Regions from separate parts of the Streptomyces sp. 147326 genome, predicted to be linked through region 3. Evidence: riboswitches for the same ligand, from Rfam matches in the RefSeq annotation. Region 3 holds a riboswitch; each other region holds the start of a gene.
The links. Region 3 has a riboswitch for cyclic di-AMP ahead of RIU97_RS24655 (transglycosylase family protein). Riboswitches for the same ligand answer to the same signal wherever they lie in the genome.

Region 1 (2,255 bases), 2.8 Mb from region 3:
GCGCGAGCGTCTCGTGGAACCAGCCGCCCAGGGACCGCAGATCCTCCCCCTGACCCCGCCTGGCCCGCTCCTGCCCCAGCCTGACCAGCCCGCGCAGCACCTTGAGGTGCGCCTCGGTGCGCCGCCGGGCGGCCCGGGCGGCCGCCAGCGGCTCCAGGAGCATCCGCACCTCCAGGAGGTCCGCGGCCTCCTGCTCGGTCGGCTCGGCCACACAGGCCCCCGCATGGCGCCGCGTGGTCACGAAGCCCTCGGACTCCAGGGTCCGCAGTGCCTCGCGGACCGGGACGCGCGAGACTCCGTACCGGCGGGCCAGCACCTCCTCGGTCAGCCGGCCGCCCGGCTCGAACACCCCGGAGACGATGTCGTCGCGGATTGCTGTGCATACCGCGTGCGCAGGAATACGCAAGACCGAACCTCCGCCTATTTCCGACTGCCAGCCTCATTGCACGCACATGCGCGTGCTGCGACTCTATTGCAACACACGATAATTTCCGAGAGCGGCCGGAAAAGCGAAACATTTGCACAAAGACGCAACACGAAGGCCCCGGCTCGGGGAGCCGGGGCCTTCGGTGAAGCGGTGCGGGACGGGGTCAGAGGCTGACGCCGTGCGAGCGCAGGTACGCGATCGGGTCGATGTCCGAGCCGTACTGCGAGCCCGTGCGGGCCTCGAAGTGCAGGTGCGGGCCGCTGGAGTTGCCGGTGGAGCCCGACAGGCCGATCTGCTGGCCGGGGGTGACCTGCTCGCCGACGGAGACGTTCAGCGAGGTCATGTGCCCGTACTGGGTGTACGTACCGTCGTTGTGCTTGATGACGACGTTGTTGCCGTACGCGCCGCCCCAGCCGGCCTCGACGACGGTGCCGACGCCCACCGCGTGGACCGAGGTGCCGGAGGCCGCGTGGAAGTCGATGCCGGTGTGGCTGCCGGAGGACCACATGCCGCCGCCCGCGTGGTACTGCGTGCTGACGTACGAGCCGTCGACCGGGGCGACGAAGGTGTTGAGGCGCTTGCGCTCCTCCTCGCGGGCCGCACGCTCGGCGGCGTCGCGCTCGGCCTTCGCCTTGGCCTCGGCGAGGCGCTTGGACTCGGCGGCCTTCTGCTTGGCCTCCGCCTCCGCCTGCGCCTTGGCGGCGGCGTGCTCGGCGGCGCGGTGCTGGGAATCGGCCTGGTCGGCGATGTCACCCGCGAGGTCCTCGGCGACGACCACGGCACCCAGCCCGTTCTCCGGGGCGGAGCTGCTGTGGTTGTCCGCGGCGAAGGCCGGGGCGGCGAGGGAGCCGACGACACCCGTGGTGGCGATCGCGGCGATACCGGCGTAACCGGCGGTCTTCTTGCTCAGACGGCTGGAGCCACGGTGCTTACCGGTACCAGCGGGACGACTGCCAAACGCCATGAAGGGTTTGATCCTTTCCTTCCTTCTCGCCTACCGGGTTAGCTGACGGGTTCGGAGCAGGAAGGTCTCCTACGGGCCTCCTCTTGCGAGGGGGTCCGATTCACCCCAGGGACTCATGTGGGTCCCCGGCTCCCCAGGCTCGCGCCTGACGGGGACTCGGCGATCGCTGTCCGGTGCCGCGGGTGCGGCGGGCACAACTGACGGACAGCACGCCCGACGCTAGGCGGATCATCAGTCAATCGCCAAACAGACGCGCCTTTTTGTTGCGTACGCCACACCCCATACAAGCAACCTAGCCACCAAACGGACAAAAGGGGCTCCGGCGGATAAGCCCGCCAGAGCCCCTGCGCGATCCGTCCGTCGACCGTCAGCCGGCCGTCACCGACAGGTCAGTTGGTGACGACCGTGACGTCACCGATCCCGAGGGCGCGCACCGGCTCCTCGATCACCGCCGCGTCGCCCACCAGGACCGTGACCAGGCGGTCCGCCGGGAAGGCCTTCACGACCGCCGTGGTCGCCTCCACGGTGCCGGTTTCGGCGAGGCGCGCGTACAACTGCGCCTGGTAGTCGTCCGGCAGCTCCTGCTCGACCTGGTCGGCGAGGGTGCCGGCGACCGAGGCCGCCGTCTCGAACTTCAGCGGGGCCACGCCCACCAAGTTCTGTACGGCCACGTCGCGTTCGGCGTCGGTCAGACCGCCCTCCGCGAGGGTGCGCAGTACCTTCCAGAGGTCCTCCAGCGCCGGTCCGGTGTTGGGGGTGTCCACCGAGCCGCTGATGGCGAGCATCGAGGCGCCCTTGCCGTCGGCGGTGGAGCGCAGCACCTGGCCGAAGGCGCGCACGCCGTAGGTGTACCCCTTCTCCTCG
Region 2 (2,255 bases), 3.9 Mb from region 3:
GGGTCCACCCCGCCCCAGGTCTCGTCGATGGTCTCGAACGCGGCGACCAGGTACTCGGCACGGGCGTCGAAGAGCGGCGCGAGGAGCTCCATCACCTCGGGGGAGCGGGCCTCGTCGGACGCGCCGCTGCGGCGCACCCGGTAGCGGCGGTGCGGGGCGTTTGACTCCAGGTAGTCCGCCACGATCGCCTCGCGCCCGACGCCCAGCGCGAGCAGGGTCACGGCGATCGACAGGCCGGCCCGGTCCTTGCCGGCCGCGCAGTGCAGGAGGGCGGGGACGCTGTCCTCGGCGAGCGCGTGCACGACCCGGCTGTGCTCGGCGGTGCGCTGCTCGATGATCCTGCGGTACGAGTTCGTCATCCGGGCCGCGGCCTTGCCGTCGCCCAGGATCGCGCGCAGCTGCCCGAGGTCGCCGTCGCGCACCAGCCGCCAGAACTCCCGGCCGTCGGCCGGATCCGAGAGCGGGATGTTCACGTTCCGTACGCCGGGCAGTTCCACGTCCGGCCCCTCCAGCGCGTGGTCGGCGCCGTTGCGGAAGTCGAAGACGGTGTGGAGGCCGAGCGAGGCGAGGAACTCTGCATCGGTTTCGGTGGCATGTGCGAGATGTCCGCTTCGGAAGAGTCGTCCCGTCCTGACCCTTCGTCCATCAGAAGTCGGCAATCCGCCCACATCACGGAAATTGCGCACTCCGGTCAGCTCCGGCTCCTGTATCTGCTGGGTCACGTGAGCTCCTCCGCTTTCTGGTGAGACATCTGTCCGAATTGAGCTGGTTGGCGCCAACTTGCCATATCCGGAGGCGAGATCGGGCACGTCCCCGTGAGCCAGATCATACGGTGACCGTGAGTGCCTGATCGCGAATGCCGAATGGCCCCGTCAGGGGGGTTGTTGACGGCGGGTAATGGACGGAGGGTGACCGGAATTTCGCCGATTCCCCATCCCTGTGATTCCGTCAGGAAATTCGTGGCTTGTTCCCTGCTGGCGCAAGGGATTACCTTCGCGATCGATCCGGGTGGATCGCCGAATCCTGCCGCCGCCCGGAAACCGCACCCGACCATTCGTGCGGCAGGAGCGGGGGAACCAGGTAAGCCGCTGTTCCGGAGATCTTTTCGCCGGGACGGCTCGGGGTGAAGACGTACATGTGCCGTTCATGTACGTCCGGACATCTCCAGTCCGAACCCGACAGCTCACCTCGCAGGCGCCGGAGAGGAATTCGCCATGCCTGCAAAGGGTAAGCACCGCCGACCCAAGTCCCTTTCGATATCGCGCGGTTTCGCCGTCGCAGGCACCGGCGGCGCGGCCCTCGCGCTGCCGCTGATCGGCGCGGCCGGCGCCCACGCGGGCGGCTCGCCGGCCGCCGCGACCGCGGTGGCCCCCGCGGTGGCCCCGCAGCTCCCCGTAGCACTGCAGGCCGCGCCCGCCGCCGCCGTGCAGAGCGCGCCGAGCGTCTACACGGTCGTGCCGGGCGACTACCTCTCCAAGATCGCCGCCGAGCGGCACCTGTCCGGCGGCTGGGAACAGCTGTACGCCGACAACCGCGAGGCGGTCGGCGCCAACCCGTCGCTGATCCACCCCGGCCTGAAGCTGAACCTCGGCGGTGCGGCCGAGGCGGCTCCGGTGGAATCCGCTCCCGAGGCCGCTCCCGAGGCCGAGGCCGCTCCGCAGTCCGCCCCCGAGGCGGCGCCGAAGGCGGCTCCCAAGGCGGCTCCCAAGGCGGCCCCGAAGCCGGCCGCGAAGGCCCCCGCGCGGCCGGACCCCGCCGCCGAGGCTCCCGCCGGGCAGCAGTCGGCCTCCGGCTTCGTCGCCCCGCTCGGCGGCGGCATCTCCACCCAGTACAAGGTCGCGGGCAGCATGTGGTCCTCCGGTTACCACACCGGCGTCGACTTCATCGCGAGCTCCGGTACCACCGTCAAGGCCGTCGGCGCGGGCACCGTGGTCTCCGCCGGCTGGAGCGGTGCGTACGGCAACGAGGTCGTCATCCGGCACGCGGACGGCAAGTACTCCCAGTACGCCCACCTGTCCCAGTTGTCCGTCTCCTCCGGCCAGAGCGTCACCGCCGGCCAGACCCTCGGCCTCTCCGGCTCCACGGGCAACTCCACCGGCCCGCACCTCCACTTCGAGATCCGCACGGGCCCCTCGTACGGCTCCGACATCGACCCGCTGGCCTACCTCCGCTCCAAGGGCGTGAGCATCTGACGGCACCCGCCGTCGGAGCACGGACACGCGTGAGGCCGGGACCCGAGGGGGGTCCCGGCCTCA
Region 3 (2,255 bases):
GCTGCCGCCCGCCGACCCGACGGCTCCGACCCTCCCGGTCGACCCCTCGGCGCCCACGACCCCGCCCGCCACCCCCGGTGCGACCCCGGTGGACCCCGCCGCCCCGACCGCTCCGGCGACGCCGGGCGCCGCTCCGGAAGCCGCTCCGGAAGCCACTCCGGGCGAAGGCAGCGGCAAGCACCGCGGCGCGCCCGCGGCCGAGGCCCCGGTCCCGTCTGACGCCGCGTCGAAGCCCACGTACACGGTCCGGGAGGGCGACAGCCTGGCGACCATCGCGGTTGCCAAGGGAGTCAAGGGCGGCTGGAACGGGCTCTACGAGGCCAACGAGCAGGTCATCGGCGAGGACGCCAACCTGATCAAGCCCGGCCAGAACCTGGATCTAAGCACGTAATAGGGACACTTCAACCACCCGGAAAGACCTGATTGTCGGTTATCTGTAAGTGAGACATGCGTCTCTTCCGGTCAACTGGCGTGTCCCGCCTCGGGGCTTCCGCAAACCCCGCCCTCACCTGCGCAAACGCCCCTGCGGGGAGCGCAAGTAGGGGCCCCCTCTCCCCGATGTTCCTCGTTGAACATCGGGGAGAGACCTGTCTACCTTCTGAATCGCCCGCCACCGCGGGCTCCTTCGACCGCATCGCCGAATCCTGCCGGCGGACGGGGGGAACAGTCGTCGCGTCAAGCGCCGAAGGCAGGAGCGGGGGAACCAAGGTAGGTGCCGGGAGCGGCCGTTGAGAGACGGTCACGCCACCGGCTAGGGGTTAAGACGTGCGCTAGGTCGCACGGCCGGGCAACTCACTCGCCCGAACCCGACAGCTCACCTCGCAGGCGTCGGTGAGGAGAAACTCCATGCTGCTTTCCGGCAAGGGCAAGCACCGTCGCGGCTCCAAGGCCGTCCGCATCGTCACGCTCGCCGGTGTCGCCGGTGTGGCCGTCGCCGCCCCCCTGATGGCCGCGGGCACCGCCAGCGCCGCCACCGCGTCCGAGTGGGACAAGGTCGCCCAGTGCGAGTCCGGCGGCAACTGGTCCATCAACACGGGCAACGGCTACTACGGCGGACTGCAGTTCTCGTCCTCCACGTGGGCCGCGTACGGCGGCAAGTCGTACGCCGCGCAGGCCAACCAGGCCTCGAAGTCCCAGCAGATAGCCGTCGCCGAGAAGGTCCTCAAGGGTCAGGGCAAGGGCGCCTGGCCGAGCTGCGGCAAGGGCCTGTCGAACTCCTCCTACACCGGTGGCGGCACGGAGACCTCGACGCAGAACAAGCCGAAGGCCGACTCGAAGAAGACCGAGCAGAAGGTCGCCCCGAAGGTCGCGCCGAAGAAGGAGACCAAGCGCTCCGAGGCCCCGACCACCCGCTCCGAGCGCCCCGCCGCCCCGAAGACCGGCAACGGCTCGTACGAGGTCAAGGCGGGCGACACCCTGGGCACCATCGCCGAGGCCAACGGCGTCAAGGGCGGCTGGGAGAAGCTCTTCGAGCTGAACAAGGACATCGTCTCGGACGCCGACCTGATCTTCCCGGGTCAGAAGCTGAAGCTCAGCTGAACACTGCGGCAATAGCCGCAGGAGCGTGCGCAACGCACAGCATTCCCCCCGCCCGGCGCGTCTCCCCCCACGCGCCGGGCGGCGGCGTGCGTACCGGGTGACGGGCGATATCCAGAGACCTATGTCCCGGAAGAGGGGTATTCGGTCCCTTTTTCGTCCCAGGGGTCGGGCGGTCGGGCGGTCGAGTGCTCCGGGCCGGTTAGGCTCTAAGCGGCAGGGCCGTCCCACGGCCTGACACGCCACCGCACACCCAGCGTCACATCCCAGAAGGAGATGCTCGTGCCGTCCATCGACGTCGTCGTAGCCCGGGAAATCCTGGACTCCCGAGGCAACCCCACGGTCGAGGTCGAGGTGGGCCTCGACGATGGCAGCACCGGCCGTGCTGCAGTTCCGTCCGGCGCCTCCACCGGTGCATTCGAGGCCATCGAGCTCCGTGACGGTGACCCCAACCGTTACTTCGGCAAGGGTGTCGAGAAGGCCGTCCTCGCCGTCATCGAGCAGATCGGCCCGGAGCTCGTCGGCTACGACGCCACCGAGCAGCGCCTGATCGACCAGGCCATGTTCGACCTGGATGCCACCGACAACAAGGGCTCGCTCGGCGCCAACGCCATCCTCGGCGTCTCCCTCGCCGTCGCGCACGCCGCGTCCGAGGCCTCGGACCTTCCGCTCTTCCGTTACCTCGGCGGTCCGAACGCGCACCTGCTGCCCGTTCCGAT

Region 1: it holds a riboswitch for cyclic di-AMP, as region 3 does, so the genes downstream of both, RIU97_RS11010 (M23 family metallopeptidase) here and RIU97_RS24655 (transglycosylase family protein) in region 3, are expected to answer to the same signal.
Region 2: it holds a riboswitch for cyclic di-AMP, as region 3 does, so the genes downstream of both, RIU97_RS06965 (LysM peptidoglycan-binding domain-containing M23 family metallopeptidase) here and RIU97_RS24655 (transglycosylase family protein) in region 3, are expected to answer to the same signal.

Annotation. Positions count from the first base shown of each region.
Region 1 is NZ_CP134201.1:2,532,102-2,534,356, forward strand. It holds gene RIU97_RS11005 (GntR family transcriptional regulator) at 1-406, opposite strand, end outside; gene RIU97_RS11010 (M23 family metallopeptidase) at 591-1,391, opposite strand; cyclic di-AMP (ydaO/yuaA leader) riboswitch at 1,404-1,563, opposite strand; gene RIU97_RS11015 (M16 family metallopeptidase) at 1,781-2,255, opposite strand, start outside.
Region 2 is NZ_CP134201.1:1,523,597-1,525,851, reverse strand. It holds gene RIU97_RS06970 (tyrosine-protein phosphatase) at 1-722, opposite strand, end outside; cyclic di-AMP (ydaO/yuaA leader) riboswitch at 1,005-1,210, shown strand; gene RIU97_RS06965 (LysM peptidoglycan-binding domain-containing M23 family metallopeptidase) at 1,215-2,192, shown strand.
Region 3 is NZ_CP134201.1:5,373,883-5,376,137, forward strand. It holds gene RIU97_RS24650 (transglycosylase family protein) at 1-391, shown strand, start outside; cyclic di-AMP (ydaO/yuaA leader) riboswitch at 671-843, shown strand; gene RIU97_RS24655 (transglycosylase family protein) at 847-1,539, shown strand; gene eno (phosphopyruvate hydratase) at 1,813-2,255, shown strand, end outside.